DNA from 4 places in the Dickeya aquatica genome. Region 4 is predicted to be linked to each of the others. Evidence: predicted binding sites of a transcription regulator. Region 4 holds the regulator's gene; each other region holds the start of a gene.

Region 1 (5,657 bases), 1.8 Mb from region 4:
AGAAGGCATCGCATACAGCGGAAAGCGGAACTCCCCCTGAGGCGTGTGGCGCGCCTGCACCACCGGAGTGTAGTAGCCGGTGAACTGGACATTGCCAAAATTGTCTACCCCTTCCATTTGCCAGGCATTCAAGCCAAAACTGCGACAGCTGACGCGTATCCCCCCGGATTGCAGCCAGTTCGCAATGGACTGAAACACCGCACTATTTCGGGAGTAAAGTCCCGGCGAGGCAGACTGGATTCGACTAACCTGCTGCATAAAATCGCCGCCATTTGCCGGTGAACCGCTGGCATTCGGCGTATTGACCCACTCAAACGGTTGATCAAGACGTCCATCCTTGTATTGCTGACCACGATCGCCGGGCCGAGTCTGACAGCCGGCCAGTATCGCGATAACCACACCGGTCAGCACGTATTTCCCCCACCATCCTTTCATTTTTTGCGCGCTCTCTTTTACTGACTGAATAACAGCATCACTGACGAACAGCCCTGCTGGATAACCTCATTTTCATGACGCGAAACGATAGCAAACGGGCCAGGAGAATAAAACGCGCCAGCATAAAACCACACATATTCGTTCTAAAAACCACCACTCAGGCGATGTTTTCGCCAGTTAAGGTAAAAACGACAACTATTTGCAAAAAGGAGTTGCATCAAAATGAACGCGGAGTATAGTGCGCATCCACGGACGCGGGGTGGAGCAGCCTGGTAGCTCGTCGGGCTCATAACCCGAAGGTCGTCGGTTCAAATCCGGCCCCCGCAACCAATTGATGTTTAAGCATCAAAGAAAGTTAAGCATCAAGAAGAAGAGAGACGGACGCGGGGTGGAGCAGCCTGGTAGCTCGTCGGGCTCATAACCCGAAGGTCGTCGGTTCAAATCCGGCCCCCGCAACCAATCAATGTCTCAAACAAGAGAACACCCTGACGGGTGTTTTTTTATGCCTGCCTTTTCAGTTTTCACCCTCGGTACCGTTTATCCCATTGTTCATTTAGCGAACCTGTGCGGCAAAATAGGCTTTAATCCCTTCCAGAATCGATTGCGCCACCTGCGTCTGAAAATGTGTGGTACGCAGCTTGCGCTCCTCTTCCAGATTGCTGATAAACGCCGTTTCGACCAACACCGAGGGAATATCTGGTGCCTTTAGCACCGCAAACCCGGCCTGATCGACACGATTTTTATGCAGACGATTCACCCCGCCTAACCGATGCAGAATTTCGTTGCCAAACTTCAGGCTGTCATTAATCGTCACCGTTTGCACCATATCGAACATGGTGCTGTCAAGATACCTGTCGCCGCTGAGACTCACACCGCCAATCAAATCAGATTCGTTTTGCGTTTGTGCCAGATAGCGCGCCGCCGAGCTGGTCGCCCCTTTTTTCGATAACGCAAAAACCGAAGACCCCCGCGCAGCGCGATCGCTAAAGGCATCGGCGTGAATGGAGACAAACAGATCGGCCCGCTGTTTACGGGCTTTCGCAACCCGGACATTGAGCGGAATGAACACGTCCTCATTACGAGTCATGTAGGCTTTCATATTGGGTTCGCGCTCGATTAGCGCCTTCAGACGACGGGCGATTTGTAACACCACATCTTTTTCCCGGGTACGATTTTTCCCTATCGCACCGGGGTCTTCTCCGCCATGCCCTGGGTCAAGCATGATAACCAGCGGCCGCTCACGTCCGGCTCGCCCGGTTTTGGGCGTTTCAGGCGGCAGGGTTCGCTCCAGTTCGCCTTTGTTGTAATCCTCAAGCAGTGCCAGCAGCGGGTCTTCTGCATTATCGTAACGCCCGGATACCGGATAGAGATCCAGCACCAGGCGGTGACGAAACCCGGCCACCGGCGTCAGCGTAAACAATCTCGGCTCAACCTGCTGGCGTAATTCCAGTACCAGTCGCACCGTGTTCTGATCAAACTGCCCGACACGCGCGGCTTTAATAAAAGGATCGGTACGCGCAAACTGGCGGCTCGCACTCTTCAGGGCGCTATTGAGCGCAACATTCTCAATATCCACCACCAGACGAGGCGGATTATCCAGCACGAACTGGCGATAGCTGAGCGGCAGATTTGACTCCAGCGTCATACGGGTATAAGCAGAAGAGGGCCATACGCGTACGGCGATAACCTGGGACGAAGCCGCCAGCCCGACGCCACTGAGACTCAGTAGCCAGGTGGCAGCCGCGCCCTGTAATAATTGGCGACGACTGAGTCGAGGCATTGGATAAGACATGAAACTCCACTAATGGCTAATAAAATCAGGCAGATTAGATAAAGCGAAAAAAACTTTAACCAATCCCGCCCTGACTGTCATGCAAAAATCATCGTTCAGCGTTTTACTGTTCGGGAAGGTGCAAACCATACAGGCCATCAGACGGGAAAGTTATCGCTTGCCTTTTGGTTTGGTAAGAATAAAAATACGAAAATATCGAATAAAAATTCAAAGAGGGCTCGCAGTGAAGGAACGTAGTACAGAACTGGTTCAAGGCTTCCGCCACTCAGTTCCTTACATCAATGCACATCGTGGTAAAACCTTTGTCATCATGCTGGGCGGCGAAGCAATTGAGCATGAAAATTTTGCCAATATCGTCAATGACATCGGGCTGTTGCACAGTCTGGGTATCAAACTGGTGGTGGTCTATGGTGCCAGACCGCAGATTGATGCCAATTTGATGGCACACAACTACGAGCCCCGCTACCACAAGCATACCCGGGTCACAGACAGCACCACGCTGGAACTGGTGAAACAGGCCGCCGGCATGCTGCAACTGGATATTACGGCCCGTCTGTCAATGAGCCTGCTCAACACGCCCTTGCAGGGAGCACACATTAACGTGGTCAGCGGCAATTTTATTATTGCCCAGCCGCTTGGCGTCGATGATGGCGTGGACTACTGCCACAGCGGCCGTATTCGCCGCATTGATGAAGATGCGCTGCAACGCCAGCTTGACAGTGGTGCCATCGTGTTGCTTGGCCCGGTCGCGGTTTCGGTTACCGGAGAAAGCTTTAACCTCACCTCGGAAGAAGTCGCCACCCAGTTGGCCATCAAACTGAAAGCCGAGAAAATGATTGGCTTTTGTGCCTCACAAGGGGTGACAAACGAAGAAGGCGTGATTGTCTCGGAATTACTGCCTGATGAAGCCCAGCAGCGCCTTCAGGTGCTGGAGGAAGCCGGTGATTACAACTCTGAAATCGTGCGCTTCCTGCGCGGTGCGGTAAAAGCCTGCCGCAGCGGTGTGCGTCGCAGCCATCTGATTAGTTATCAGGAAGATGGCGCGTTACTGCAAGAATTGTTCTCCCGGGATGGTATCGGCACGCAAATCGTTATGGAAAGCGCAGAACAGGTGCGCCGCGCCACCATTAATGATATCGGCGGTATTCTGGAGTTAATTCGTCCGCTGGAACAGCAAGGTATTTTGGTGCGCCGTTCGCGTGAACAACTGGAAATGGAGATAGACAAATTCACCGTGGTGGTGAGAGACAACCTGACCATTGCCTGTGCTGCACTCTACCCGTTTCCGGAAGAGAGTATTGGTGAGATGGCTTGCGTTGCCGTGCACCCGGAGTACCGCAACTCCTCACGCGGCGACCAACTGCTCCATCATGTCTCGGCTCAAGCCCGTCAGCAGGGGTTACAACGGCTATTCGTACTGACCACCCACAGTATTCACTGGTTTCAGGAGCGCGGTTTCAAGCCTGTCGAGGTAGAGATGCTGCCCAAGCGTAAGCAAGAGCTGTATAACTATCAACGCCGCTCCAAAATTCTGGTCACCGACCTGTAATTCTCCGACCTGAAATCTTTCTCCCTACCCCGCGAGGCTCCTGGCCTCACGGGGTTTATCTGGCTAATGGCTGGTGGTAAGCGCAGTGCAATCCCCCCCTGAGCCAAACCACCCGTCACACCGCGATTACGGTGAGGCCGTTGTGACCCGATTCGTTAACCCCAGTGTCTGCTGTAAGGCTGAGGTAGAGGTGTATGGCTGCCACTGCTCGGGTCTGGCATAGTCGGCTTTTTCATGCGCACTACCAGAAATCTGTGACAACAACGCTAACCCCTGCGGTTGTAAAGCCTGCCGGAAGAAGCCCAGCAACTGGGGTGCAGAGATAGACGCTATCTGGCCTATCAGTTGTTGTCGGGTATCAAAATCGACGTTTTCCCGCTCCAAATCACCGCGCAGCCGCGCCGCCTCTTCATCCAGCGTCTGCGGAGGGTGGCTCAGAGTGTTAATAAGCCCTTGTTTATTTTGAGTAAAATCAGACTCACTCATCGTTTCCAGCCGCTGTTGTGCTTTGGCAAAAAAATCCTGATAGCGCTGATAGAGATAAGCCGGTTGCTGGCTGTTACTTTGCAACAGAAAACCGATCCCCCATTGCTTATCAAGCGAAACCGGCGTAGCAAAAACCGCATAACCAAGCTGTTCATCCGTGCGCAGTTGCGTATAAAACCAGGGATGCACGATTTGCCCCAGTAATTTACTGTACGCCGCACTTTGAATCTCGCTATACCCCACGGGAATATATACCGCCGCCAGCGCCGAATCCGTGCCGGTTACGCGCTGTTCAAGCAAGGCGCGCTGCGGTTTATTGACCGTGACTGACTCGCCATGCCACCACTGTGTACCACTACACCCTAACTGCTCGCGCAGACGATACGACAAGCTGACCACATCGGCCTGCGCCACATTCCCGACCACCAACATCTCCGGCGTAGCCTGCTGTAGTAATGCATTACGGTATGCCACCAATTCAGGCACCGTAATCGCTTGCAGTAACTTACGACGCTCGCTGCGCTCGCTATAAGGCACCACCGACAACCCTCGCAGCGGAAACATCGCCTGCTCGTAAGCTTTCGCTTTGTCTGCCGCGTCCAGTTGTTCGGCATACCATGACTTTGCCTGCTGGAGTTGCTCTGGTGTCGGAGTAAAGCTGGCATATTGTTGCACCATCGACATCAGCAACGCCGGTAAATGCTGGGTATAACCGCTCGCAGTCATCACTAACCCATCATTACTGCCGGTAGAAAAACTGATGCCCCCGACCGATGCCTGATAGCTCAGGGCATCTAACGCAACCCCTGCCAGATAATCATTAAGCGCAAACAACACCTGATGGCGAGCCGAATCACTGGCAAGGCGGTTGCGCAGCATCAGGGTAATATCCGCTTTAGGCTCACCGGCAAAATAGCGACTCGGCATATAAAAAACGCGCAACCCCGTCTCATCAACAATTTTTTTCGGATGAGTGACAGCCGCATCCGCCGCAATAAGGGAGAAATCGTCAGGGATATAAGGGTTTGGCACAGGCAGGCTTAACGTCATCGACGCAGCCATCTGCTGCCAGCGGCTAAAGCGCTGATCGCCGATTTTATCCACCTGGTAAGGTGCATCGACAAAATAGGCTTTTTTATTATGGGGTTGCTCCGGGCTTATCAGCCAGATGCGCGCATTTTGCGGTGTCATCGCCGCCAGTCTGTGGCGAATTGCCGCAGGGTCGAACCGATCGGCCACATAGGGGCCTTCCAGAATATATTCTACGGGTAAACGCAGCAGGCTATCGGCCAGCCACTCGACATAGTCCATATCCCGCCTCATGGAGGGATAGCGAAAATCAATGCCCAGCACCCGAGATATTTCATCAAAATAGCCCGGCTGGATCCCTTCCTG
Region 2 (5,657 bases), 180 kb from region 4:
GCTGGCGCGTCTGGAGAGCATCACGCTGTTACCGGCAGGCGACAAAGGCCCGGTTTCCGTCACCAAACTGGTGGAGGGCGCTGAATTGCTGATCCCGATGGCTGGCCTTATCGACAAGGCGGCCGAGCTGGACAGGCTGGCAAAAGAAGTGGCGAAGCTTGAGGTGGAAATCGGCCGCATCGACAGCAAGCTCTCCAACGAAGGCTTTGTCGCGCGCGCACCGGAAGCGGTGGTTGCCAAAGAGCGTGAAAAACGCGACGGCTACGCCGCCGCCAAAGTCAAACTGCTGGAGCAGCAGGCCGTTATCGCCGCGCTGTAATCCGCTCGTTTTGCCGCGACAATACAATGGTCGCGAGAAAAAACCGCACACCACGGCCGCTGACGCCGTGGTGTTTTTTTATGCCATCAGCGCAGCGATAAGTGCAGGAATTGATTGAATTCGCTGGCGGTGTAATCGGCAAAGGCCTCGCCATTCACAAAACCATAGCGACGATAAAGCGCCAGCGCCGGTTCAAACGCCGCACCGGTGCCGGTTTCCAGGCTGACCCGTGTGACACCGCGCTGCCGGGAGTGTATCAGAATATGCTCCAGCAAACGCGCCGCCACGCCCTGGCGCAGATAGTCTGGATGGGTGCGCATGGATTTGAGCTCACCACCGCCATCCGCCAGCATTTTCAATGCGCCGATACCGGCAATTTTCTCACCCTGCCAGACACTCCATACGGTGATATCCGGCGTTTGTAACCCGCTGAGATCCAGCGCAAATACCTGTTCAGGTGGTGAATTGTCGTGCATCCCCGCAACATGCAAGGCCACCAGCGCCCTTGTCGCGGCACTCGTCAGGTCATCCATGCGGATAACCCACACGTCCTGTCGGGGTGTCGTGCTCATACTGTTCAGTTCCGTCGTTAAACGTTCAGGGGGAGGCTATCAGGTAGTGCGCCTGATGCGGCGATGCCGCGCCAGATAGGCGAGTGACCCGCCTTGCTCACGACGTAAGCTTGCCAGACCTTCGTCGATATCAGAAAGTTCAGGCTCCATTCTTAACCTCAAATCGCATTATTGAACAATAGAAAAAAGATAGCCTTTCTCCCTTTTGGGCTATTTCGGGCTGGCGTATCACCGGTTGTGAATTCACATTGCCTTTTGCACGCGATGCCGTTATGAATAACGGGGTTTTTGGCCCGTGCGAGTCCCGGTATAATCCGTCGCACCGTTTTTTTGCGTATCAGCCTGATGTCATCAACAGCACCCGGGCTGATACAACACTGCTGCCAGGCAAGAGTGAGTAACATGACAACGTCTGCGTCCCCGTCTTTGCTGATCCGCCCCATTACCACAGCGGATAATGCGGCCATTGCGAGTGTCATCCGCCGGGTTTCCGCTGAATTTGGTCTGACTGCCGATAAAGGCTACACCGTTTCTGACCCCGATTTAGATCGGCTGTTTGAACTCTATAGCCGCCCCAACAGCGCCTATTGGGTAGTGGAGTGTGACGGTGAGGTGGTCGGTGGCGGCGGGCTGGCACCGTTGGCAGGCGGCGAGCCGGATGTGTGTGAATTACAAAAAATGTATTTTCTTCCAGAGGCCAGAGGCCAGGGTATCGCCCGTCGGTTGGCCGGGCAGGCGCTGGCGTTTGGTCGCGCCTGTGGCTTTGCCCGCTGCTATCTGGAAACAACCGCACACCTGACGCGCGCCGTCCGTTTGTATGAAACGCTGGGTTTTGTCCACATTCCTCACGCCATGGGCCACACCGGCCACGTTGATTGTGAGGTCAGAATGCTGAAAAACCTGCTCCGTTAATACACAGCCTCTTCAGGCGTGGTACACCCGCTCGCGGCAAAACATCACGACGGATAAAAAAAATCGCCCGGAAAACCGGGCGATGCGTCTTAGCAGGGCGTGTTAAAGGCACGATAACGGTATCAGTCATCAGCCAGTTGAACGATTAATGACGTTTACCGTCGTCATCCTCGTCATAGAAGTCTTCATCTTCACCTTCACCGAACTCGTCATCATCTTCACCGTTCGGATCTTCGAAGTAGGTACCCCAGCCGTCGTAATTAACACCGTGGCGTTCCGCCAGCGTTAACAACTGTTCGACTTGCTCGTCGATAAGCTCGGCATTCAACGCCACTTCGCTAATCGCATCACAGCACATCAGCACCACACCGTCTTCCATTTCCATCTCTTCGGCATCGGTGACTTCATAGCCCAGTTTAAACGCCTCTACCGCGACTTTTTCCAGTTCTTCAAACTTCCCAGCCGAGAAATGGTGCTCAATGGTGTAAAGCGCATCGGGATCGCTGCCATCTTCCAGCAACTCCTCAATGATTAAGCGGGTTTCTTCACGTTGTTCTTCCAGCAGTTCACGGTTTGCCATGTCTCAGTCCTCGTTAAAGCGGCAAAGATATGTTTATTTTCACACAGGCCGCTCGCGCTCTCCACCATAAAGTTTGAACACGGCACTTGAATTTGAATATTTACACATATAAAGTGAATTTTAATTCAACCAATAGCGTTGAGCCATATGGAGATAACCCGCATGAACCCGTTTTATAAACGTCATTTTTTACGGTTGATGGACTTTACACCGGCTGAAATCAACCAACTGCTGACGCTCGCTGCCACACTCAAAACGCATAAGAAAAGCGGCACCGAGCACCGCCACCTGCAAGGTAAAAACATCGCACTCATCTTCGAAAAAGATTCGACCCGTACTCGTTGCTCTTTCGAAGTTGCTGCATACGATCAAGGGGCGCAAGTCACCTACCTCGGCCCCAGCGGCAGCCAGATTGGTCATAAAGAGTCCATGAAAGACACTGCCCGTGTGCTGGGCCGCTTGTATGACGGTATTCAATACCGTGGCTACGGTCAGGAACGGGTGGAAACGCTGGCGGCGTTCTCCGGTGTGCCGGTGTGGAACGGGCTGACCAATGAATTCCACCCGACCCAGTTACTGGCGGATTTACTGACCATGCAAGAACACCTGCCGGGTAAATCGTTGTCCGATATGAAACTGGCTTACGTCGGCGATACCCGCAATAACATGGGTAACAGCATGCTGGAAGCGGCGGCGATAACCGGGTTGGATCTGCGCCTGATTTCCCCGAAAGCCTGCTGGCCGGATGCCGGTCTGGTGGCAGAATGTCAGGCAGCGGCGGCAAAAATCGGCAGCACGATTACGCTCACGGAAGATCTTGCCACCGGCGTCAAAGACGTGGATTTCATCTATACCGATGTGTGGGTGTCGATGGGCGAAGCCAAAGAGGTGTGGCAACAACGTATTGACCTGCTGCGCCCCTATCAGGTGAATAGGGCGATGATTGCCGCCACCAGCAACCCACAGGTGAAATTCCTGCACTGCCTGCCCGCCTTTCACGATGACCAGACCACGCTTGGCAAGCAAATGGCCCAGCAATATGGTTTGCATGATGGCATGGAAGTCACCAATGAGGTGTTTGAATCCGCCCACAGCATCGTGTTTGATCAGGCAGAAAACCGCATGCACACCATCAAGGCGGTGATGGTCGCCACACTCAGCCCACACGTTGAGGCATAACCACTGCGCCGACAGTCAAAGACACGCGCTGATGAATTTTATTCTTTTTTCATCAGCGCGCGGAGATCCGCCGGATAGACTCAGAGCTGTTCACCGTTAGAGGCAATCACCCGCTGATACCAGTAGAAGGATTTTTTCGGGCGACGGGCCAGCGTGCCGCTGCCGTCATCGTGTTTATCGACATGGATGAAACCGTAGCGTTTTGCCATCTCGCCGGTGGTAAACGACACCAGATCGATACAGCCCCACGGAGTGTACCCCAGCAGTTCCACGCCATCTTCCCACACTGCCGCTTTCATCGCTTCAATGTGTGAACGCAGGTAATCGATACGGTAATCATCCTGACAGACGCCGTTTTCATCTGGCTCATCCAGCGCGCCAAGTCCGTTTTCCACGATAAACAACGGTACTTCATAGCGCTCATACAAACTGAGCAACGCATAGCGCAGGCCGGTTGGGTCGATTTGCCAGCCCCAGTCACTCGCGGTTAAATGCGGGTTGGCTATCGAATGCTCAGAGCTGCCATCCATGCTGGCATCAATACGGTTGTGTACATCGTGTTTAACCACATTGGACATGTAGTAGCTAAAGCCGATGTAGTCCGCCTTGCCTTCACGCAGGATCTGCTCATCCTGTGGCTCCATGACTATCTCGTAGCCTTTGAGCGCCCACTCCCGTTTGGCGTAGGCTGGGTAGTGGCCACGTACCTGAACGTCGGTGAAATAGAAGCGATCGTGCATTGAACGGGCGGCCAGCATGACATCATCAGGATGGCAGGAGTACGGGTAATAGGGCACGAACGCACACATGCAGCCAACCTGGATATCCGGGTTGATGTCATGGGCCTGTTTAACGATTAACGCGCTGGCAACGAACTGATGATGCACCGCCTGATACATCGCCTGTTCCGGTTGCGCCTTTTGCGGGAATTTCACCCCGGAGCACATCCAGCCAAAAATCTCTGCCGAGACATTTTTCTGGTTGTTAATCTCATTAAACGTCATCCAGTATTTCACTTTGTGGCGATAGCGGGTAATCACCGTGGTCGCAAAATGCACAAAGCACTCCAGCGTTTTGCGGCTCATCCAGCCGTCATACTGCTGCGCCAGATGCAGCGGCATTTCGAAATGGCTCAATGTCAGCACCGGTTCAATGCCGTGTTTGAGCAGTTCGTCTATCAGGTCATCGTAAAACTTCAGCCCCGCTTCGCACGGCTGCGCGTCATCGCCGTTGGGGAAAATACGCGTCCAGGCGATGCTGGTGCGAAAACACTTAAAGCCCATTTGCGCAAACAGCGCGATATCGTCTTTATAACGGTGGTAGAAATCGATGGCCTCGTGGTTCGGATAGGATTCGCCGGGAATAACCCCATCAGTGATGCGCCGCAATTTGCCATGCGCGCCGGCGGTCAGCACATCCACGACGCTCACGCCTTTGCCGCCTTCATTCCAGCCGCCTTCAAGCTGATGGGCGGCTACCGCACCACCCCATAAAAACCCTACGGGTAATTGACTCATCTTTTTTCCTCTCACAGAAACTGAAACCGGTTTCAGAATACAAGAACACGTCATAACTGCAACCGGTTTCATTAAAAAGACAGGATAAAATATCAGCAGTGCGGCACGAGCAACGACAGCACCCATCGCTATTTCAACACAAGGCGTATAACGAGGAGGCAGGGAGAAGGACACAGACTTCTCCCTGCTGAGGGCAGGCGCTTAACACGCCAAAACGATCAGATAACTAGCGCAGCATCAATCTTCACCACGGCTTTACGCACATGGGCAGGTTCTCCCACGGCGCACAGCGGTTTGTGCACTTCACCCGGGAAGAACACCACAAAATCACCGCTATTGAGTACGAACTGTTTTTCCTGCTCGCCTGCGGCCAGAAACGCGATGTCTTTATCCGCCAGCCAGTCTACATCCGGTTTACCGGCAGGCAGGCTGCTGAAGGTCATGCCTTCTGTGCCATCCAGCACAATCTGGATGTCCAGATATTTAGCGTGGTATTCGGCGCGGCGTTTTTCAAACGGCTCGGTGCTATCATTAGAAATCAGCACAAACACGTTATTGCCATCGATATCGTGCTTACC
Region 3 (5,657 bases), 420 kb from region 4:
ATATCCTTGTTATAGGCCAGCGGCAGGCCTTTTAGCGTCACCAGCATACCAGCCAGCGCGCCCTGTACACGGCCGCACTTACCGCGGATCAGCTCCAGCGCATCCGGGTTTTTCTTCTGCGGCATCAGCGACGAGCCGGAAGTCACACGGTCAGACAACTCAACAAACGCGGCCTCACCACTGTTAAAGAAAATCAGATCTTCAGCAAAGCGCGACAGGTGCACCATGCCGATAGAGGCATCAGACAGCAGTTCCAGTACGTGATCGCGGTCAGAGACCGTATCCAGACTGTTGCGGGTAGCAGAGGCAAACCCCAGCCAACCGGCTAACTGCTCGCGATCAATCGGATACGCGGTGCCCGCCAGCGCGCCGCAGCCCAGCGGGCTGACATCCAGACGCTTAAGCGTGTCTTCCAGGCGGCTTTCATCGCGCGCCAGCATTTCGTGATAGGCCAGGCACCAGTGGGCAAACGTCACCGGCTGGGCGCGTTGCAAGTGGGTGTAACCGGGCATCACCGCATCCTGATTGGCTTCGGCGGTAGCGACCAAGGCCGCACGCAGATGACGAATCGCCTGCGCCAGCTCACTCACCTGCGCCTTGCACCACAGTTTCAGGTCAGTCGCTACCTGATCGTTACGGCTGCGTCCGGTATGCAGTTTCTTACCCAGATTGCCGACTTTCTCGATCAGTTTCTGCTCAACCCAGCTGTGAATATCTTCCGCATCGCTTTGCAGAATCGCCTCAGGGTCGGCCTGCACTTCTGTCAACAGCACATTGAGTGCCTGCTCCAGTTGCTGCTGTTCCTGAGCGCTCAGTACGTTCACCGTCACCAGCGCTTTAGACCAGCCAATGGAACCGATGATGTCCTGCTCCGCCAGACGGTAATCAAACCGCAGTGAATCGTTGAACTGTTTAAAACGCCGATCGGCTGCCTGCGTGAACCGCCCGCCCCACAAAGCCATAACTACACTCCCGGTCTCTCTGATAAAGGCGGGCCGACTCCTGTCAAACCCACCGTTGAACTGCTTGCGTTTCACCGGCGGCTTACGCCGGAAGAAAGCGTGATGAAGACTGGCCGATTACGCCAGAATACGGGTGCCGATAGACTCGCCATTAAACAGCGCGGGTAACTGCTCGGCATGTCGCCAGCTGGCGATATCCACCGGACGGCCCAGTGCGCGCGCGGCATCCAGCGCCGCGTTCACTTTCACAATCATGCCATCGGTAATAATGCCCTGAGCAATCAGATCTTCTGCTTTACCGGCGGTCATTTCCGCAATGCGCTGGCCTTTGCCGTCCAGAATGCCGCTGACATCGGACAACAAAATCAAATCCGCGCCCAGCGTCTGCGCCAGTGCGGTAGCCGCCTGGTCGGCATTGACGTTCATCAGCTCACCGCCAACAGTAATGCCGATAGAGCTGATAACCGGCAGATAACCCGCGCCCAGCAGGGTGTTAAGCAACGCCGGAGAACCCACTTCGGCTTTACCGACATGGCCCAGTTCGTCATTCAGCTGTGTCACCACCGTGCTGCCGCCGTCGGCCAGGCTCAGGCCCACGGCGTTGATGCCGTGACGAATCGCCCAGGCCAGCAGCGTTTTGTTAGCTGAACCCGCCAGTGCGCCGGTAATGATGTCGATTTGATCGGCGGGCGTCACACGCAGGCCGTTTTTCTTCACCACCGGTAGCGACAGTTTCTTCATCAGGTCATCGACCAGACAACCGCCACCATGCACGATAACCAGCGGGCGTTGATGTTGTTGACGGTAAGCCACCAGCGCGGTGAACAGGCGCTCCAGCGCCTCTTCGCTATCGAGTAACACGCCACCTAATTTGATAATTAACGGATTCATCGGTCTTTGCGCCTCAGCAGGTCATCAGAGTAAGGATTGGGTTTCAGGGAAACCGAAGCGAATGTTCATGCACTGCACCGCCTGCGCCGCCGCACCTTTAAGCAGGTTATCTTCGGTGGCCACCACGATCAGGTGTTCGTCTTGCACCACGAAGCCGATATCGCAGAACGGCAGGCCGACAACGGATTTTAGTGCCGGGACGCCTTTCTCATATAAGCGCACCAGCGGTTTGTCGTGATAGGCGTTGTGATACGCCTGCGCCACATCTTGCGCGGTAATGCCCGGCTGAAGACGGCAAGTGATGGTGGCCAGAATGCCGCGCGGGAAATTGCCCAAATGCGGGGTGAAAATCACCGGAATACCGAGATGGGTGGCGATTTCCGGGTGGTGGCGATGATTAAAAATGCCATAAGGTTGCAGGCTGACCTCACAAAAACTGTTGGTCATGCTGGCCTTGCGCCCGGCACCGCTGACGCCGCTGGTGGCATCAATCACCGGCCACTGGTTCGGGTTGAGCAATCCGCCTTCTACCAGCGGCTTGAGCGCCAGTTGGGAGGCCGTCGGATAACAGCCCGGCACCGCTATCAACCGAGCCTGTTTTATCTTCGCTGCCTGCCATTCCGCCAGACCGTAGACTGCCTGTGCCAGCCAGTCGGTATGCTGGTGCTCGAAGCCGTAGTAACGGGTATAGAATTCAGGGTCTTGCACGCGATACGCGCCAGAAAGGTCAAACACCGTACAACCGGCGGCCAGAAACTGCGGCGCTAAATCGTGGCTCACTTTGTGGTCGGTTGCCAGAAACACCACATCAACGCCGTTGGCGGCTTCAGCCACATCGGTCAGCGGCTGTACCGGCAAATCGACAATGCCTTTAAGCTGAGGATGCAACTCGGAAATGCGTTTTCCTGCATCAACACTTTGCGCAGAAACCGCCAAAGCGGTTATGTTCATTTGTGGGTGACGGTTCAGGTACAAGGCCAGCTCAGCGCCGGTATAGCCACTTGCACCAACGATCAACGTATTCAGCATGAGTTCGGTATACCTTTATTGCCAGATAGGTGAAACAGGGAGCAGGCTCATCAGCGCAGCTACGCCGTGCACCCACAAAGCCAGAAGAAATGATTATGCGATAATCTCACCTCGCCGCACAGCTTATTGATTTCATTTCGCCTGGCATTATTGTATTTTTATTCACAATAACTGCATGAATATTGATACTATCCTAACCCAGAGGCTGTCAACAGTGAAGATGAATTTACCCCCTTTTATGGAGATCTACCGGGCATTGATCGCCACGCCGTCCATCAGCGCCACCGAGCGTGCGCTGGATCAAAGCAACGAAACCTTAATCAACCTGCTGGCAGGCTGGTTTAGCGATCTGGGGTTTCACGTTGATGTCGAGCCGGTGCCGGGCACGTTCAATAAATTCAACCTGCTGGCCCGGCTGGGCGAAGGCAACGGCGGGCTGCTGCTGGCCGGTCACACCGACACGGTGCCGTTCGACGACGGCCGCTGGACGCGCGACCCTTTTACTCTGACGGAGCATGACAACAAGCTCTACGGGCTCGGCACCGCCGACATGAAAGGCTTTTTCGCCTTTATTCTTGATGCGCTGCGCGATGTGGACGCCAGTAAGCTGACCAAGCCGCTGTACATTCTGGCCACCGCCGATGAAGAAACCACCATGGCCGGTGCAAAATATTTCTCTGAATCAACCGGCATTCGCCCGGATTGCGCGATTATCGGCGAACCGACCTCGCTGCAACCCATTCGCGCTCACAAGGGCCACATGTCGAACGTGGTACGTATTCAGGGCCAGTCCGGTCACTCCAGTGACCCGGCGCGCGGTGTTAACGCCATCGAATTGATGCACGAAGCCATTTCCGAGCTGATGGGGCTACGTAACACGCTCAAAAATCGCTATCACAACCCGGCCTTCCACATTCCCTACCCGACCATGAATTTCGGCCACATTCACGGTGGCGACGCCGCTAACCGCATTTGCGCCTGTTGCGACCTGCACATGGATATCCGCCCGCTGCCGGGTATGACGCTCAGCGATCTCAACGGCCTGCTGAGTGACGCGCTGGCCCCGGTCAGTGAGCGCTGGCCGGGCCGCCTGACCATCAGCGAACTGCATCCGCCGATCCCGGGTTACGAATGCCCGGCGGATCACCCTCTGGCACAAGCGGTAGAAAATCTGGCCGGCCAGCCGACCGATGTGGTGAATTACTGCACCGAAGCGCCATTCATCCAGCAGCTATGCCCAACGCTGGTGCTCGGCCCCGGCTCTATCAATCAGGCGCATCAGCCGGATGAGTTTATCGATATGTCGTTTATCAAACCGACGCGCACGTTAATTAGCCAACTGGTGCAGCATTTCTGCCAGTCATAAGCCGAACCCCAGCCCGGCATTGCGTGCCGGGCTGTCACTTTCCCCCGCGATATTCCCTGCCTGACTTGCTTTTCGCTACGCCCTAAGATAAGTGTCACTTATCAGCAAGCTTTTGTAATTAAATTTCACAAATTGCCTTTGTACCGCGTAAACAGGTACAACTGTAGGGATTAAATCAGGTTGATTGACGAACAATGGCGAACGTGGCTAGATAACAGACAGTAACCACACCATTTTTGTGTGTAATAAATTTACAAAATCACGAGGCAGGTCAGGGTAACTATGAACGAACAATATTCCGCCATGCGGAGCAATGTCAGCATGTTGGGCAAGCTACTCGGTGACACCATCAAGGATGCGCTGGGAGCGAATATTCTTGAACGTGTTGAAACGATACGCAAATTATCGAAAGCATCACGCGCAGGCAGTGAAACACATCGTCAGGAGCTGTTGACCACCTTACAGAATCTGTCCAATGAGGAGCTGTTGCCGGTCGCCCGCGCGTTTAGCCAGTTTCTTAACCTGACCAATACCGCCGAGCAGTACCACAGCATTTCGCCGCATGGCGAGGCCGCCAGTAACCCGGAAGCGCTGGCAACCGTATTTCGCAACCTGAAAAGCCGCGACACATTAAGCGAGAAAGATATTCGTGATGCGGTCGAATCGCTGTCTATTGAGCTGGTGCTGACCGCGCACCCAACCGAAATCACCCGCCGCACGCTGATTCACAAACTGGTCGAGGTGAATACCTGCCTCAAGCAGCTCGACCACGATGACCTGGCCGACTACGAACGCCATCAGATAATGCGCCGTCTGCGCCAGTTGATTGCCCAGTATTGGCATACCGATGAAATCCGTAAAATTCGCCCGACGCCGGTGGATGAAGCCAAGTGGGGCTTTGCGGTGGTGGAAAATAGCCTCTGGGAAGGGGTGCCGGCTTTCCTGCGCGAACTTGACGAGCAGATGGACAAAGAGCTGGGCTACCGCCTGCCGGTGAATTCCGTCCCGGTGCGCTTTACGTCGTGGATGGGCGGCGACCGTGATGGCAACCCAAATGTCACCTCGGACATCACCCGCCACGTGCTGCTGTTGAGCCGCTGGAAAGCCGCCGACCTGTTCTTGCGCGATGTGCAGGTGCTGGTGTCTGAACTGTCCATGACCACCTGTACGCCAGAGCTGCAACAGCTGGCGGGCGGCGATGCGGTGCAGGAGCCGTACCGCGAGCTGATGAAGGCACTGCGCACACGCCTGAATATTACGCTCGAATACCTTGATGCGCGTCTGAAAGGCGAGCATGTCGTCGCGCCGAAAGAGTTGCTGGTCAATAATGATCAACTCTGGGAGCCGCTGTATGCCTGTTACCAGTCACTGCATGCCTGCGGCATGGGCATCATCGCCGATGGCCAGTT
Region 4 (5,657 bases):
TGCCGGAAAGCGAGTTTCGCACCGCGCTCGAAGGGCTGGCCCATCTTGCCGTTCAGCGCGATTTTTAATCCCGCTTTATCTGTTTATTGCCCTGGCCTGTCATCCAGACGGGCCAGCATTCCTTTCGCGCCTTCGCGCAAAATATGCCCAACGATACGGGTACGCTCTTCAGCAGAAAGCTCATAGTAAAGCTGTATCCAGGTGTCTTCCTGCACCAGGTTGCCCGCTAATGCATATTCCGGCACCGAAGACTCATGCACAGCAGAGCGCATGTACATACTCATTTGGCGGCGGTCAGTTAAATTCCCGCATATCAATGAAATCCTGACCTCTTCGGGCAAACTCCAGATTGCGTACTCAACACTTTTTCCTCGCCCTCCCTTTCGACGCCGCCGCTCCCAGCCATGAGCTCTGGCTTTACTGTTCAGCCCCTGACGCGTTTTAGGCAACCCGGCAACGCCCAATAGCTCATTCGTTGCAAACCATGTTTTTTCCACCATCGTTCTCCCTTTCAGCTCATCCTGATATGAATACGCAACCATGTTACCAAAAAGTCGCGTTACGTTTCCATATAATAGACTAATTTTATTCAACCAACTAATTCGTAATTGTTAAAATTAAAGCTAATCAAAGGAGCGGACGACCTGAAACAGCGGGTTATTGCAACAAAGGTAGCAAACGGAAACAGAATGGTGTGACAAGAGAGGTTGAGGGAAGTTAATGAAGCCATTCCACAACAAACGCCGGGAATGGCTGAAGGGTTTAATAAGAGAATTTAATCAGAAAAATCTTTTATCAAAGAAGCGGTTGTCACGTTGACAAGCCCTAGCTGCTTCAGGGTAGAAGAGACACCTTCACGCATAATATACGCAATCAACTTTTCCCGTTCAGGCACAGACAGTTGATGGTAAATCTGGATCCAGACCGACAGCATATCCGACGGTTTAGCCGAATATTCACCTGGCGTTTCCTGCATCAGCAGTGTTTGCTGAACAGTCTGAGGCAAGCTATGAATAGAATATTCTACTCCACGTCCTTGTACACCTTTGCGGCGACGCTTTTCCCAACCATCTTCTCGGGCTCGCTTATTCAATCCTTGCCGTGATTTAGGGAGTCCGCCAATACCAACCAACTCGCTGGTCGCAAACCACTCTTTTTTCATGTCCTTTTCATCCCGATAGTGATACTCGTTACCTAATCAGATCCATTTGGAAATTAATTTGGAAATATTAAGGAAATTGGTGCTATATTATTTCCAAATAATGGTTTGTGGTTAGCGAAACCATTCACCATTAGCTGTTAGTTATACCATTAATACGCTGTCGTCTTAATAGCAATAAGGGAAGGATTATGAATTCAAGGAAAAATGACTGGCATTCCGCCGATATTATTGCGGCCTTAAGAAAGAAGGGGACAACACTTGCCGCTGTCTCGCGCGCTGCCGGACTCAGTTCTTCCACACTAGCTAATGCGCTATCACGCCCATGGCCAAAGGGTGAATGGTTGATTGCTAATGCATTAGGCATTCATCCATCAGAAATATGGCCCAGTCGTTATTACGACCCTGAGACTCAAGAACTGCTTGATAGAAAGAAGTTGATCCGTCCCTCTGCCGAATAACAGCCTGCAAAAACAGAGGCCGGAGAGTGTTCTCCGGCCTCATTTACATATTGCTTAATTGTCTGATTAACAATCACTTATTGACGAATTCTTCGCCCAGTACAATATCTTGCTTCAGCGTATCCAGCATGCTTACCAAAGCCTGCTGTTCAAACGCACTCAATGTACCGATGTCTTTGCGTTCAGCAACGCCCTCTTTACCCAGCAACAGGGGTTGTGCGAAGAAGCGCGCATATTTGCCATCACCTTCAACGTAAGCACATTCAACCACACCGCTTTCGCCCTGTAGCGCACGCACCAAAGACAAGCCAAAGCGCGCCGCAGCCTGCCCCATGGACAAGGTTGCCGAGCCACCACCGGCTTTTGCTTCCACAACTTCAGTACCCGCATTCTGAATGCGTTTGGTCAAATCAGCGACTTCCTGCTCAGTGAAGCTTACACCGGGGATCTGAGACAACAAAGGCAGAATAGTCACGCCAGAGTGCCCACCGATAACCGGCACCTCAATATCCTGCGGTAACTTACCTTTCAATTCGGCAACGAAAGTATTGGAGCGAATGATATCCAGCGTGGTAACACCAAACAGTTTGTTTTTGTCATAGACACCCGCTTGTTTTAACACCTCCGCTGCGATAGCTACAGTGGTATTCACCGGATTAGTAATGACGCCGATGCAGGCTTTAGGACAAGTACGGGCAATCTGGGACACCAGATTACGCACAATCCCGGCATTAACGTTAAACAGATCGGAACGATCCATCCCCGGTTTACGGGCAACACCCGCAGACATCAGCACAACGTCTGCACCTTCCAGGGCGGGAGTGGCGTCTTCACCACAAAAACCTTTGATTTTGACATCTGTAGGGATATGGCTCAGGTCAACAGCGACACCGGGCGTAACAGGGGCAATATCATAAAGAGAGAGCTCTGAACCTGAAGGAAGCTGGGTTTTAAGGAGAAGAGCAAGGGCTTGACCAATACCGCCTGCGGCTCCGAGAACTGCTACTTTCATCCTAAACTCCTTTATTATGTTAAGTAAAAATTACCGTGGATGCGTTTGATTAAAAACGTTTATGCTCGCGCAAGTGGCCTGATTACAGACCGGTTTTTAGGGTGGCACTGCACAGATACGCAGCAACAACGTACGCTGTGGTGCATAATAGACTAACCATCTGTCTGATTTCTCAAAGGTAATTAAATTAACAGATGATTATGCGCCGCCCTGGCATAAGCCCACGACTGATTTAACGGGTGCGTTACATTACACCGACCATCAGCCTCCAAACAACATCATTTTGATAACATTTATTTTACTTTTATGTGACTGAGGCCACATTTTTTGACACCACGGCAAAGTAAAGCCGTAGAAAGCGTAAAGGTCGCTACACGTTTTCAACAATTCGCTTCTGTAGTCGTTCTTATTGCATAAAAATTCATTCATCTGCATAATGATTGCATGACTCCTTTTCCCAGGACGGTACGCCATGCGTCACTCCAATAAACAAGAAGATCTGGTTAAGGCGTTTAAGGCGCTGTTAAAAGAAGAGAAATTCAGCTCGCAAAGCGAAATTGTGCAGGCATTACAGGATGATGGTTTTGAGAATATTAATCAGTCCAAAGTCTCCCGCATGCTGACCAAATTCGGTGCAGTGCGCACCCGCAATGCAAAAATGGAAATGGTCTACTGTCTGCCTGCTGAACTGGGTGTTCCCACCACAACCAGCCCGCTGAAGAACCTGGTGCTGGATGTGGATTATAACGATGCGGTGGTTGTGATTCACACCAGCCCAGGGGCTGCGCAGTTGATTGCACGCCTGCTGGATTCACTGGGAAAATCAGAAGGGATCCTCGGGACCATTGCCGGAGACGACACCATTTTTACGACGCCTGCTCGCGGCTTTAGCGTTAAACAGCTCTATGAGGCTATTCTGGTGTTATTCGAACAAGAGCTGTAAGCCCGAGCCATGCACAACCCCATCATTTATGCATGGGTTGCGCCCACGGACAGCGGGCGCAAATGCGCGCATACGCACACTACAACGCTGGCAGCTCAGCCAATGGCCAGCGCGGACGTACGTTAATCCCCAGTTCATCGCGTGAGCCTTGAGCCAGCCTTACAGCGCCTGCGTAAGCAATCATCGCGCCGTTATCGGTACAGAATGCCGGGCGTGCATAAAACACCTCGCCGCCACGTTTAGTCATGAACTCAGCCAAACGCTGGCGCAGTGTGCGGTTCGCACTCACACCACCGGCAATCACCAGCCGCTGGTACCCGGTTTCATCCAGTGCACGTCGGCATTTAATCGCCAGCGTATCGACAACGGCGTCTTCAAACGCGCAGGCAATGTCAGCCTGCGTTTGCGCATCTCCACCCTTCTCTCGAATGGTGTTTGCGGCAAACGTCTTCAGACCGGAAAAGCTGAAATCAAGCCCGGGACGATCGGTCATCGGGCGAGGAAAGACAAAACGCCCAGCGACACCCTGTTGCGCCATTTTGGATAACAACGGCCCGCCGGGATAATCCAGCCCCAGCAGTTTAGCGGTTTTATCAAACGCTTCGCCTGCCGCATCATCAATCGACTCGCCAAGCAACCGATATTCTCCCACACCGGTTACGCTGATAAGTTGTGTATGACCACCAGATACCAACAGCGCCACGAACGGAAACGCAGGTGGGTTATCTTCCAGCATCGGTGCCAGCAAATGCCCTTCCATATGGTGCACCGGTATCGCAGGAACATTCCAGGCAAACGCCAGCGCCCGGCCGATGGTTGCCCCCACCAATAACGCGCCCACAAGGCCCGGCCCGGCGGTATACGCCACTGCGTCAATATCCACAGATTGCAGGCCCGCTTCTTTCAGCGCCGCCTGAATTAACGGCACCGTTTTTCGCACATGATCGCGGGAAGCCAGCTCAGGCACCACGCCGCCATAATCGGCATGCAACTTTATCTGGCTGTAAAGTTGATTCGCCAGTAATCCGGCCTGAGTGTCATAAATGGCGACCCCGGTTTCATCACAGGATGTTTCAATACCCAATACGCGCATGGCTGTTTTCACTCTCACTTCATTACTGCGACCAGCGTTGGCCACAGACTTTAGGCTGTGCGCAGTCTACCATAAGCCAACACACAGACGAGCAAACCGGCATCGCACGTTTTATGATCGCCGATAGACTTTACAAACTGGCCTGGGTTGCAGTAGAATTCCGCACCATTTTGAAAAGGCTGGCACAAGGCCAGCGGCAAACCGAATTTACTGAGGTGAGAGGCACATGCCGGTAATTAAAGTCCGTGAAAACGAGCCGTTCGACGTTGCTTTGCGTCGTTTCAAGCGTTCCTGTGAGAAAGCAGGTGTATTAGCTGAAGTTCGTCGTCGTGAGTTCTATGAAAAACCAACGACTGAACGTAAGCGCGCTAAAGCTTCTGCTGTGAAACGTCACGCCAAGAAGCTGGCTCGAGAAAACGCACGCCGCACTCGTCTGTATTAATTTTCAGGAGGCCCGGCCTCCATCGCGTGATTAATCCGCAGACTTAGCAGTTGCATACGAAGGCCGTGCTTTCCGAAAGGAATGCGCGGCTTATTGTCGTTTTACAAGCTTATAGATATAAGGGGCTTATGGCTGGACGTATTCCCCGCGTATTCATTAATGACCTGCTGGCACGCACTGACATCGTTGACCTTATCGATGCACGCGTCAAACTAAAAAAGCAGGGCAAAAATTATCACGCGTGTTGCCCGTTCCACCACGAAAAAACCCCGTCGTTCACCGTCAACGGTGATAAGCAGTTCTACCACTGTTTTGGTTGCGGAGCCCACGGCAACGCCATCGACTTCCTGATGAACTATGATCGTCTGGAGTTCGTTGAGAGCATCGAAGAGCTGGCGGCGATGCATGGTCTGGATGTGCCTTATGAAGCAGGCAACGGCCCCACTCAGCTAGAACGCCATCAACGCCAAAGTTTGTATGAGTTGATGGAACAATTAAGTGCTTTTTACCAACATACCTTAAATCAACCTGTCGGTGCGCCCGCCAG

What was found. The regulator ArgR, encoded in region 4, controls arginine synthesis, uptake and breakdown. The targets are predictions, from matches to a motif close to ANTGAATAAAAATACANT.
Positions count from the first base shown of each region.
Region 1: argA (amino-acid N-acetyltransferase) is a predicted target of ArgR. The motif match lies at 2,422-2,439, and genes of this name have one in related genera.
Region 2: argF (ornithine carbamoyltransferase) is a predicted target of ArgR. The motif match lies at 2,496-2,513, and genes of this name have one in related genera.
Region 3: argC (N-acetyl-gamma-glutamyl-phosphate reductase) is a predicted target of ArgR. The motif match lies at 3,032-3,049, and genes of this name have one in related genera.

Region 1 covers NZ_LT615367.1:3,338,142-3,343,798, forward strand. Annotated here, with positions in the region: gene mltA (murein transglycosylase A) at 1-435, opposite strand, end outside; tRNA gene DAQ1742_RS15215 (tRNA-Met) at 689-765, shown strand; tRNA gene DAQ1742_RS15220 (tRNA-Met) at 818-894, shown strand; gene amiC (N-acetylmuramoyl-L-alanine amidase AmiC) at 989-2,227, opposite strand; gene argA (amino-acid N-acetyltransferase) at 2,451-3,776, shown strand; gene ptrA (pitrilysin) at 3,903-5,657, opposite strand, start outside.
Region 2 covers NZ_LT615367.1:493,940-499,596, reverse strand. Annotated here, with positions in the region: gene DAQ1742_RS02270 (valine--tRNA ligase) at 1-319, shown strand, start outside; gene DAQ1742_RS02265 (GNAT family N-acetyltransferase) at 406-891, opposite strand; gene DAQ1742_RS02260 (GNAT family N-acetyltransferase) at 1,294-1,803, shown strand; gene rraB (ribonuclease E inhibitor RraB) at 1,949-2,383, opposite strand; gene argF (ornithine carbamoyltransferase) at 2,546-3,562, shown strand; gene DAQ1742_RS02245 (6-phospho-beta-glucosidase) at 3,643-5,079, opposite strand; gene DAQ1742_RS02240 (YhcH/YjgK/YiaL family protein) at 5,298-5,657, opposite strand, start outside.
Region 3 covers NZ_LT615367.1:253,290-258,946, reverse strand. Annotated here, with positions in the region: gene argH (argininosuccinate lyase) at 1-962, opposite strand, end outside; gene argB (acetylglutamate kinase) at 1,080-1,853, opposite strand; gene argC (N-acetyl-gamma-glutamyl-phosphate reductase) at 1,878-2,882, opposite strand; gene argE (acetylornithine deacetylase) at 3,097-4,248, shown strand; gene ppc (phosphoenolpyruvate carboxylase) at 4,531-5,657, shown strand, end outside.
Region 4 covers NZ_LT615367.1:676,365-682,021, reverse strand. Annotated here, with positions in the region: gene ispB (octaprenyl diphosphate synthase) at 1-68, shown strand, start outside; gene DAQ1742_RS03105 (DNA-binding protein) at 84-500, opposite strand; gene DAQ1742_RS03100 (DNA-binding protein) at 776-1,162, opposite strand; gene DAQ1742_RS03095 (helix-turn-helix domain-containing protein) at 1,351-1,620, shown strand; gene mdh (malate dehydrogenase) at 1,694-2,632, opposite strand; gene argR (transcriptional regulator ArgR) at 3,105-3,575, shown strand; gene tsaD (tRNA (adenosine(37)-N6)-threonylcarbamoyltransferase complex transferase subunit TsaD) at 3,655-4,668, opposite strand; gene rpsU (30S ribosomal protein S21) at 4,895-5,110, shown strand; gene dnaG (DNA primase) at 5,239-5,657, shown strand, end outside.